Regions from separate parts of the Halobacillus seohaensis genome, predicted to be linked through region 1. Evidence: predicted binding sites of a transcription regulator. Region 1 holds the regulator's gene; the other holds the start of a gene.

Evidence for each region. Region 1 encodes CtsR, which represses protease genes until heat stress. Its sites were predicted from a motif close to ATGGTCAATAAAGGTCAAACA; they were not measured.
Region 2: a site for CtsR is predicted at 2,973-2,993, ahead of clpP (ATP-dependent Clp endopeptidase proteolytic subunit ClpP). Genes of this name have one in related genera too.

What each region holds. Positions count from the first base shown of each region.
Region 1 covers NZ_JBHSZV010000019.1:98-4,675, reverse strand. Annotated here, with positions in the region: gene clpC (ATP-dependent protease ATP-binding subunit ClpC) at 1-1,534, opposite strand, end outside; gene ACFQIC_RS08020 (protein arginine kinase) at 1,555-2,625, opposite strand; gene ACFQIC_RS08015 (UvrB/UvrC motif-containing protein) at 2,625-3,173, opposite strand; gene ACFQIC_RS08010 (CtsR family transcriptional regulator) at 3,194-3,658, opposite strand; gene ACFQIC_RS08005 (MgtC/SapB family protein) at 3,821-4,513, opposite strand.
Region 2 covers NZ_JBHSZV010000062.1:165,700-170,277, reverse strand. Annotated here, with positions in the region: gene ACFQIC_RS20195 (gluconeogenesis factor YvcK family protein) at 1-833, shown strand, start outside; gene whiA (DNA-binding protein WhiA) at 857-1,807, shown strand; gene ACFQIC_RS20185 (HPr family phosphocarrier protein) at 1,947-2,201, shown strand; gene clpP (ATP-dependent Clp endopeptidase proteolytic subunit ClpP) at 2,327-2,914, opposite strand; tRNA gene ACFQIC_RS20175 (tRNA-Arg) at 3,127-3,202, shown strand; gene ACFQIC_RS20170 (SurA N-terminal domain-containing protein) at 3,965-4,578, shown strand, end outside.

The DNA.
Region 1 (4,578 bases):
TATCTTCTAGATGAAGCAATCGCTCACTCTCATCTTTAGTCATTTTAGCAACTGGTATCCCCGTCCATGTAGAGACGATGGCAGCGATATCTTCTACCGTCACTTCAGAATCCTCTTGGCCTTGCTTTTCTTTCCATTCGTCTTTCGTTTGATCAAGTTCATCACGTAACCGTTGCTCTGTATCTCTTAGGGAAGCCGCTTTCTCGAATTCTTGACTTTGAACAGCAGCGTCTTTCTCTTTTCTAACTTCTTCAAGCTTGTGTTCCAACTCTTTTAAGTTTGGCGGAGCCGTATAAGAACGAAGACGAACTCTTGATGCTGCTTCATCAATTAAATCAATCGCCTTATCTGGTAAGAAACGATCTGGAATATAACGATCAGAGAAACGAACAGCAGATTCGATGGAATCATCTGTAATCGAAACTCTATGGTGTGCTTCATAACGATCACGCAATCCTTTTAAAATTTGAACCGATTCTTCCAAATTAGGTTCGCCCACTTGAATTGGTTGGAAACGACGCTCAAGTGCAGCATCTTTTTCGATATACTTCTTATATTCATCAAGAGTAGTTGCACCAATGCATTGTAGTTCACCTCGGGCTAATGACGGCTTCAAGATATTCGATGCGTCAATAGCACCTTCTGCGCCACCTGCACCAATTAGCGTGTGTAACTCATCAATGAATAGAATAATATTGTTCGCCTGACGAATTTCTTCCATCACTTTCTTCAAGCGATCTTCAAATTCACCACGATATTTTGTCCCAGCTACCACCGTACCCATATCAAGTGTCATCACTCGTTTATCTCGTAAGATTTCTGGGATTTCATTATCCATAATTTGTTGAGCAAGTCCCTCAGCAATGGCAGTTTTACCAACACCAGGTTCACCTACAAGTACTGGGTTGTTTTTTGTGCGTCGGCTAAGAACTTGAATCACACGCTCAATCTCTTTACTACGCCCAATTACCGGATCAATATTACCTTCTTTAGCAATGGCAGTTAGATCCCGTGCTAAGGAATCAAGAGTCGGTGTGTTAGCGTTAGCTGATTGAGAACTACCACTTCCGCCACGGCGGTTTTGGCCACCAGTCGATTCATTATTTCCAAGGAGCTGTAAAACTTGTTGACGTGCTTTATTCAGACTTACACCAAGGTTATTCAATACCCGAGCAGCTACACCTTCTCCTTCACGAATTAAACCGAGGAGAATATGCTCTGTACCTACATAAGAATGGCCTAACTTTCGTGCTTCATCCATTGACAGCTCGATAACTTTTTTCGCACGAGGTGTATAGTGAATCGTTTGGGATACCTTTTCGCCTTTACCAATTAAATTTTCTACTTCTTGTTGGATTTTGCTAGATTCAAGGCCTAAGGCAGTCAGTGCTTTGGCAGCGATACCTTCTCCTTCACTAACCAAACCTAACAAAATGTGCTCGGTACCAATATTATTATGGCCTAAGCGAACTGCCTCCTCTTGCGCTAATGCTAGAACTTTTTGTGCTCTCTCAGTAAATCGTCCAAACATCATGGACAAAACCTCCTAACAAATTATTCTTTATTTTCTAGCTGAACTCTTTCTCTAATTAACGATGCTCGGCGAATATCCCGCTCAGATGGAGATAAGGATTCTTTCGCATATTGCTGTAAGAACCCAGGCTGGGTCAACACCATCAGTTCGTTTAATATAGTTTGGGGTATATGTTCAATAAACCCTAAGTCTATTCCAAGGCGCAGATCAGATAAACACTTAGCCGCCTCTTTAGACTCTATGATGCGACTGTGCTTCAAAACACCATAGGAGCGAAATACTCGATCTTCAAGTTGCATGCCAGACCGATGCATCAATACCTGACGGGCCTTGCGTTCTTGATCAATCAATTGCCTGACTACACTATGCAAATCCTCAACAATATCTTCTTCTGATTTCCCTAAAGTAATTTGATTGGAAATTTGAAATATATTTCCAACCGTTTCACTTCCTTCTCCATAAATCCCACGGACGACAAGTCCAAGCTGGTTAATGGCAGGGGTCATACGGTTAATTTGTTGCGTCATGGCCAATGCAGGTAAATGCATCATTACCGAGGCTCTCATTCCCGTACCAACGTTTGTTGGACAAGATGTTAAATATCCTCTATTTTCATCAAAGGCATAATCTACTTTTTCTTCTAACCAGTCATCTAATTGTGATGCTTGTTCTAAAGCACGGTCTAATTGAAATCCTGGGAAGTAAAGTTGAATGCGAATGTGATCCTCTTCATTAATCATAATCGATACTTGTTCATTTTGTGAAATTAAAGATGCTGAATATTTTGAGTGATCTGTTAAATGCGGACTGATTAAGTGCTTTTCAACTAAAACTCTTTTCTCAATTGGTTGCAAATCATTCATTTCGACAACTTCAAATTTCTTGTAATCTCTAAAAGACTGACCATTGTATTCTTTTTTAAAAAAGTTTAGTACCTCTTCCATTCGCTCTTCAGAAGCTATAATCGGGAAAGGGTACTTCTGAAAGTTTCGAGCCAATCGGATGCGGCTACTCATGACAATGTCACTGTCTGGTCCCTCTTCCTTCATCCAGGGACTAATCGCTCCATTTATAAATTGTTCTATAGACATTATTCCTCATCCTCCTCTCCCTGATGAAGTTGATGATCTAAAGAACGGATCTGATCTCTTATTTTAGCAGCTTCCTCAAACTCTTCTTGTTCAATCAGACGCTGAAGTTCGGATTTATATTCTCCAATTTGCCTTTTCAAATGCAAATTTCCACCTTCTCGCTTAGGAACCTTCCCGTCATGCCTCGTATTTCCACTATGCACACGGCGGAATATCGGATTCAAACGCTCATTAAAGGTTTTATAACAATCTCCACACCCAAACTTGCCAATTTGCGCAAAATTTTGATAGGTTAAGCCACAAGTTGGACATTTCAGTTGTTTATTGGATTGAAAAGCTTTTGAATGATTACCTTTTATCGATGGACTTTGTTCATAATTAAAAAGCCCTGATAATAAATCATTTAACGTAAAGTTTTCTTCATTATCACTCATATATCCTTTTTCTTTGGCACAATATTCACATACATGAGTTTCTGTCTTTTCACCATTTATGACTTGGGTCAAGTGAACAGTCGCAGGACGTTTATGGCATCGTTGACAATCCATAATAATTCCTCCCTCCTAAGCTAACTTTTATACTTAAGGGTAAACAACATAGCCGTAAGGATTCTGGAACGGATCTCATCCCTGAGAGGAAGAGGGAATGCAAGAATCTCACGTTCCATCACACTACCCATCATGCGTGCTTCACGATCTGTAATACTATCGTTTTCAAATAATCTTTGAATGATATCTATAGCTACAGACTGAGAAACCTCTGGCTGAATCATACTGACAATCTCATCAATCATCTGTGATTCTGAGCGATGTTGTACACGACGTATACGGATATAACCGCCGCCACCACGCTTACTTTCAACTATATACCCCTTTTCCACAGTAAAACGGGTTTTAATCACATAATTAATTTGAGATGGAACACACTGAAATTGATCTGCAATTTCACTTCGCTTAATTTCAATGGCTTGCTTTTGATTCTCATCTAAGATGTTTTTCAAGTACTCTTCAATAATATCGGAAATATTCCGCATTTTCCCTCCCCCTCTTTTGACTTTGACTATCTTTGACCTTAACTTTATTATACTAATTTTATTTTCTTTAGCAACTAAAATGTTTTGAGTTACATAAGTAATCATTCCCTAATTAATCCAAGATTAAAACAAAAAAACTATACGATATATATCGCATAGTTTTTAATTTCTCTGAGTAACTTGTATTACATTATTTAGTTTCGATAGGTTCTCTAATAAATAAGCTTCATCATAGTGCTGGTTGCTTTCTAATTGAATGAAAATTTTCCTTCTATCATTATTCTCCTTTTCTAACTCAACTCTTTGAAGCATCATACTTTCGTTATCAAAAACAGAAAGAACCTCACTTATTTTCACATGGTCGTCTGCAAGTATTACATAGGAGTTCTTAAAGTAATGACTTACATACTTCTTCTCTAAATTATTTAAGAAGATTAAGCTAAGGAGCACAAGTAGAGTAGCTAGTATAGCCACCCCATACATACCGGCACCTACAACTAAACCCAATCCAGCTACAGTCCAAATTGACGCTGCGGTAGTTAATCCCCTTATTGTCATTCCATTCACAATAATTGTACCTGCCCCAAGAAAACCAATCCCACTTATAACGTAAGAAGGAATACGAGAGGGATCGAACCGGGTATTGTCATAATGAAGAATAAATGATTCAAATCCATATAAAGATAATAACATCATTAAACAGGAACCAATCCCTACAAGAATATGGGTACGGAATCCAGCCGAGTGGTTTTTTAATTCTCTCTCAAAACCAATCAAACCCGATAGTAATAAGGCAATACATAAACGGATTGAAAATATATCAAGATTTTCCGTAAACATATATATTTGTTCCATTGTTTCCCCCACCCTTGCCATCAGAAATAAAAATCGGTGATATGTATTAAATATATAAAAAAAGT
Region 2 (4,578 bases), on a different contig from region 1:
ATGGTGGTAGCTCTGGTAGGCTGCGGAACGAACTAGCTATTCCTGCTCCTGGTGATATTCGAAATGTTGTTGCAGCATTATCTGATGCGGAACCGATGTTGCTAGATTTATTTCAGCATCGATTTGTAAATGGTAATGGACTATCTGGCCATTCCATGGGTAATTTGCTCCTAGCTGCTATGACTTCAATGACAGGTAATTTTTACCACGGGATAAAAGAAATCTCAAGGGTCCTTAACGTTCGTGGCAACATTTATCCTACTGCTAACCACTCCATGAATTTGCATGCAGAGATGGAGGATGGCTCAATCGTATCTGGTGAATCTAATATACCTAAACAGAATAAAAAAATAAAACGGGTTTTTGTTAGTCCCCTGCCCATCCTGCCGTTACCGGAAGCTATGAGTTCTATAGAGGAAGCAGATCTTGTTGTTATTGCGCCAGGAAGTTTGTATACGAGTATAATGCCGAATATAATTGTTCCTGAAATACGTGAGGCACTACAGAATACAAAGGCAAAGGTAACTTATGTTTGTAATGTAATGACACAGCAAGGCGAGACTTCGAATTATACGGCAGCAGATCATGTGCAAGCTTTACATGATCATGTAGGAAAAGGAACTATTCAATCGATCATTGTCCACAACCAGACGATTGCTCCAAGCGTGAAAAAGATTTATGCTGAGGAAAATGCGGAGCCTGTTGTCTATGATATCGAACGAATAAAATCTATGGGCCTTGAAATTATAGAAGAGGACATTCTTGATCGAAATAAGTCAACGATTCGTCATGACACGAACAAGTTGGCTCACATATTATATTCCATGCTTTAACAAAGGGTTGGGGGTGAACAGCCATGTCATTTGCTTCAGAAATAAAAAAAGAATTAACTAATGTAGAGGCAGATGAATGTTGTAATGAATCGGAACTAGCTTCTCTTGTCCGAATGAATGGAACGTTTTCTCTCTCTAATCAAAGGTATATATTAGATGTGCAAACAGAAAATGCAGCCATTGCTAGAAGAATTTATACATTAATGAAAAAACTTTACCCTTATCCAGTTGAATTGCTCGTTCGAAAAAAGATGCGGTTAAAGAAGAATAATGTATATATTGTTCGAATGAATAAAAATGCTGAGAAGTTGCTCGCAGATCTTGAGATACTAAGTGGACCTTTATCAACCAATCCTAATATTCCAAAAAAGTATTTACAAACTACATGTTGCAAAAGAGCCTATTTACGAGGAGCCTTTCTTGCGGGTGGGTCTGTAAATAATCCGGAAACATCATCTTACCATCTGGAAATATACTCTTCTGATAAAGAGCATAATGAATCTCTATGTGAACTTATGAACAGTTTTGGTCTTCACGCTCGCACACTTGAGCGGAAGAAGGGTTATATTACGTATTTAAAAGAGGCTGAAAAAATCACTGAACTTATTAGTAATATTGGAGCCCATCAGGCACTCTTTAAATTTGAAGATGTTCGGATTGTGAGGGACATGAGGAATTCTGTGAATCGACTGGTTAACTGTGAAACGGCCAATTTAAACAAAACAATCGGTGCTGCTTTTCGCCAAGTTGAAAATATTAATTTTATCAAACGTACCGTTGGATTGGATGCATTGCCCGATAAACTTCATGAAATAGCCAGATTGCGCGTTGAGCATCAGGAAGTGTCACTTAAAGAGCTAGGAGAATTAGTTTCCGGAGCAGCTATTAGTAAGTCAGGTATCAACCATCGCTTAAGAAAAATTGATGAATTTGCTGATAAAGTAAGAAGTGGTGAAATTCAAGAAAGTAGTTAAAATAATGTCATTAATGAAATATTCATGCTATAATGATTTCAACAAAAAGAACGCCTCTCTATGGAGAGCGTTCTTTATTTCAAAGAGTTGAATGCGCTTTCTAAATTTTTATTTGGAATGTTAGGAAGGAGAATGATAGATGAAGGAACAAACTATTACTATTGATTTAAACACGGGGTTGCAAGCTAGACCGGCAGCTCAATTTGTTCAACTTGCCAACCGTTTTTCTTCAGATGTATTTATAGAAAAAGACAGTAAGCGTATTAATGCCAAAAGCATCATGGGACTAATGAGCTTAGCAGTAGGTCAAGGTGAAGAAATAAAGTTAATTGCTGACGGTCATGACGAAGAGAGAGTTATTGATGAGTTAAGTGAGTTTGTAAAGGAATCTTAAACCTTACTATGTGAAGGGATGAGCAGGACGATTAGGGGAACGTTCTCATAAAGGTACATAAGCGAGAATGGTTCAACGAAAAGTAAAAACCCGTTGTAATTACAACGGGTTTTTACTTTTGTACTTTATTTGCTTGGTTTTTCCATAACTTTGTCAATTAGGCCATATTCTACAGCTTCTGAAGCTGACATGAAGTTATCGCGGTCTGTATCACGCTCGATCACTTCAATTGGTTGACCTGTACGTTCAGAAAGTATTTGGTTCAGCTTTTCACGCATTTTAATAATGCGTTTTGCATGAATTTCGATATCAGTAGCTTGACCTTGTGTGCCGCCTAATGGTTGGTGAATCATTACTTCACTATTAGGAAGAGCATAACGCTTGCCTTCCGTACCAGCATTTAATAGGAAAGCACCCATGGAAGCAGCCATACCTGTGCAGATCGTAGATACGTCAGGTTTAATGAACTGAATCGTATCATAGATAGCCATTCCAGCTGTTATGGAACCACCTGGTGAGTTAATATAAATTGAAATATCCTTATCTGGATCATCTGCAGCTAAGAATAGTAGCTGAGCGACAACGGAGTTTGAAATGTTATCGTCAATGGGACTACCTAGCATGATGATGCGGTCTTTAAGCAGGCGTGAATAAATATCATAAGCACGCTCTCCCCTGTTGGTTTGTTCAATAACTGTTGGGATTAAGTTCATTATTAATTCCTCCTTATTATCATACCTATATGATGGAATGTATTTATATCATACAATTAAGGTCAGATAAGGTCAAACAAAAACATCTAACCATTTACCTTTACCATCATTCCCTAATTTTTATTGTATAAACGTACAATTTAATAAGTTATTTTACTGATATCTTGCATTTTATGGCTGGAAAAAGTATAATAGATTTTGCGTTTTAATATGCGCCCGTAGCTCAGATGGATAGAGCGGTAGATTCCGGTTCTACGTCAGTCGGAGGTTCGAATCCTCTCGGGCGCGCTATATAAATAATGTTGGTATGCGCTAGAATGTAACAATGTTTACGAACCTCTCAATTTCTTATTATAGATTTTGGGAGGTTATTTTTGCTTTGTAAAGCCTTTTTCAGTTGCCTCAGTCGTTTCTCATCAACCATTACCCCTTATTACACAATCATATCATGGGGGTTCGTTACCGTATAAGGGATAGGGGGATTTCGAGTTTTGGGATAGGAGATAATTCTCTTTCCGAGCGCGAATGGTTCGATGCATGTAGGAGTCTCATCTCTTGTTAATAGTGAAAATGTAAATCAAAGGTTGGGCAACGGAGTTCCAATCCAGACTATTAGACCATAAATCATATAGGACATCCTCAAAAGACACCTAGCGTTATCATTCATGCGACGGAAGTCACGAGAAGAATCATAAATTAGCACTTTAAAATATCTATAGTTGTTGCAATTGTTTATTATTGGACTTCAGTAAACTTCCAATCATTAACCTTTCTGTTGTTTATCCTTTTCTCATTGCGTTGAATTGTCTGGGAATCTTGAAGACTCATCGGCTATCAACCATCCCATTTCAGACAATACATCTATTGATATCGATAGTTCCACAAAAAATTAATCTCCACATAATAGGTGAATTAAACGTCTATTCCTAAGAATATCCCCCTTACAATCTAATTGAGATAGGTGAAATGGAGAAAATGCATCTTTTTATTTGTAACTAACCAGTAGGTATATGTTAAAATGACCGTCAGTAATGATTATCTGAAAGGAGAATGATTTTGAATAGAAAATGGTTATTAAGTTTATCACTAGCCTTTCTTTTATCCGTAACCGTTGCATGCAATGATACAGATGAATCGGCTGAAGATAATAATGAGGAAACTGAAACGCAAGAAGAGGATGGCGAAGGAAGTGAAGGAAACACAGAACAACCTCAAATGCCTGAACCAGACTTAGAAGGTATCCCTGAAGTTGTTGCCGAAGTAAACGGCGAAGAAATAGCGGCAGAAGAGTTTAAGACAACGTATGAAGGACAGTTTCAGCAAATGGCTATGCAGTCACAGATGACCGGACAAGAAGTTGATCAGGATCAATTAAAGAAACAGATTGCTGAAAGTATGGTTGGACAGGAGCTTCTTATACAAGAAGCAAACAGCCGTGATATAGAGGTTTCAGAAGAAGAAATTGATGAAACACTAACGGGATTAGCTGAACAAAATGGGGTAGAATCCAAGGATGAATTTTTGGCTGCTCTGGAAGAACAAGGCATGGGACAAGAAGAAGTCATGTCTCAGGTTGAAATGCAAGTGAAATTAGATCAGGTTATTGCTAGTGAAGCTGGAGATATTGAGCCAACGGAAGAAGAATTAGAACAAGCTTATGAACA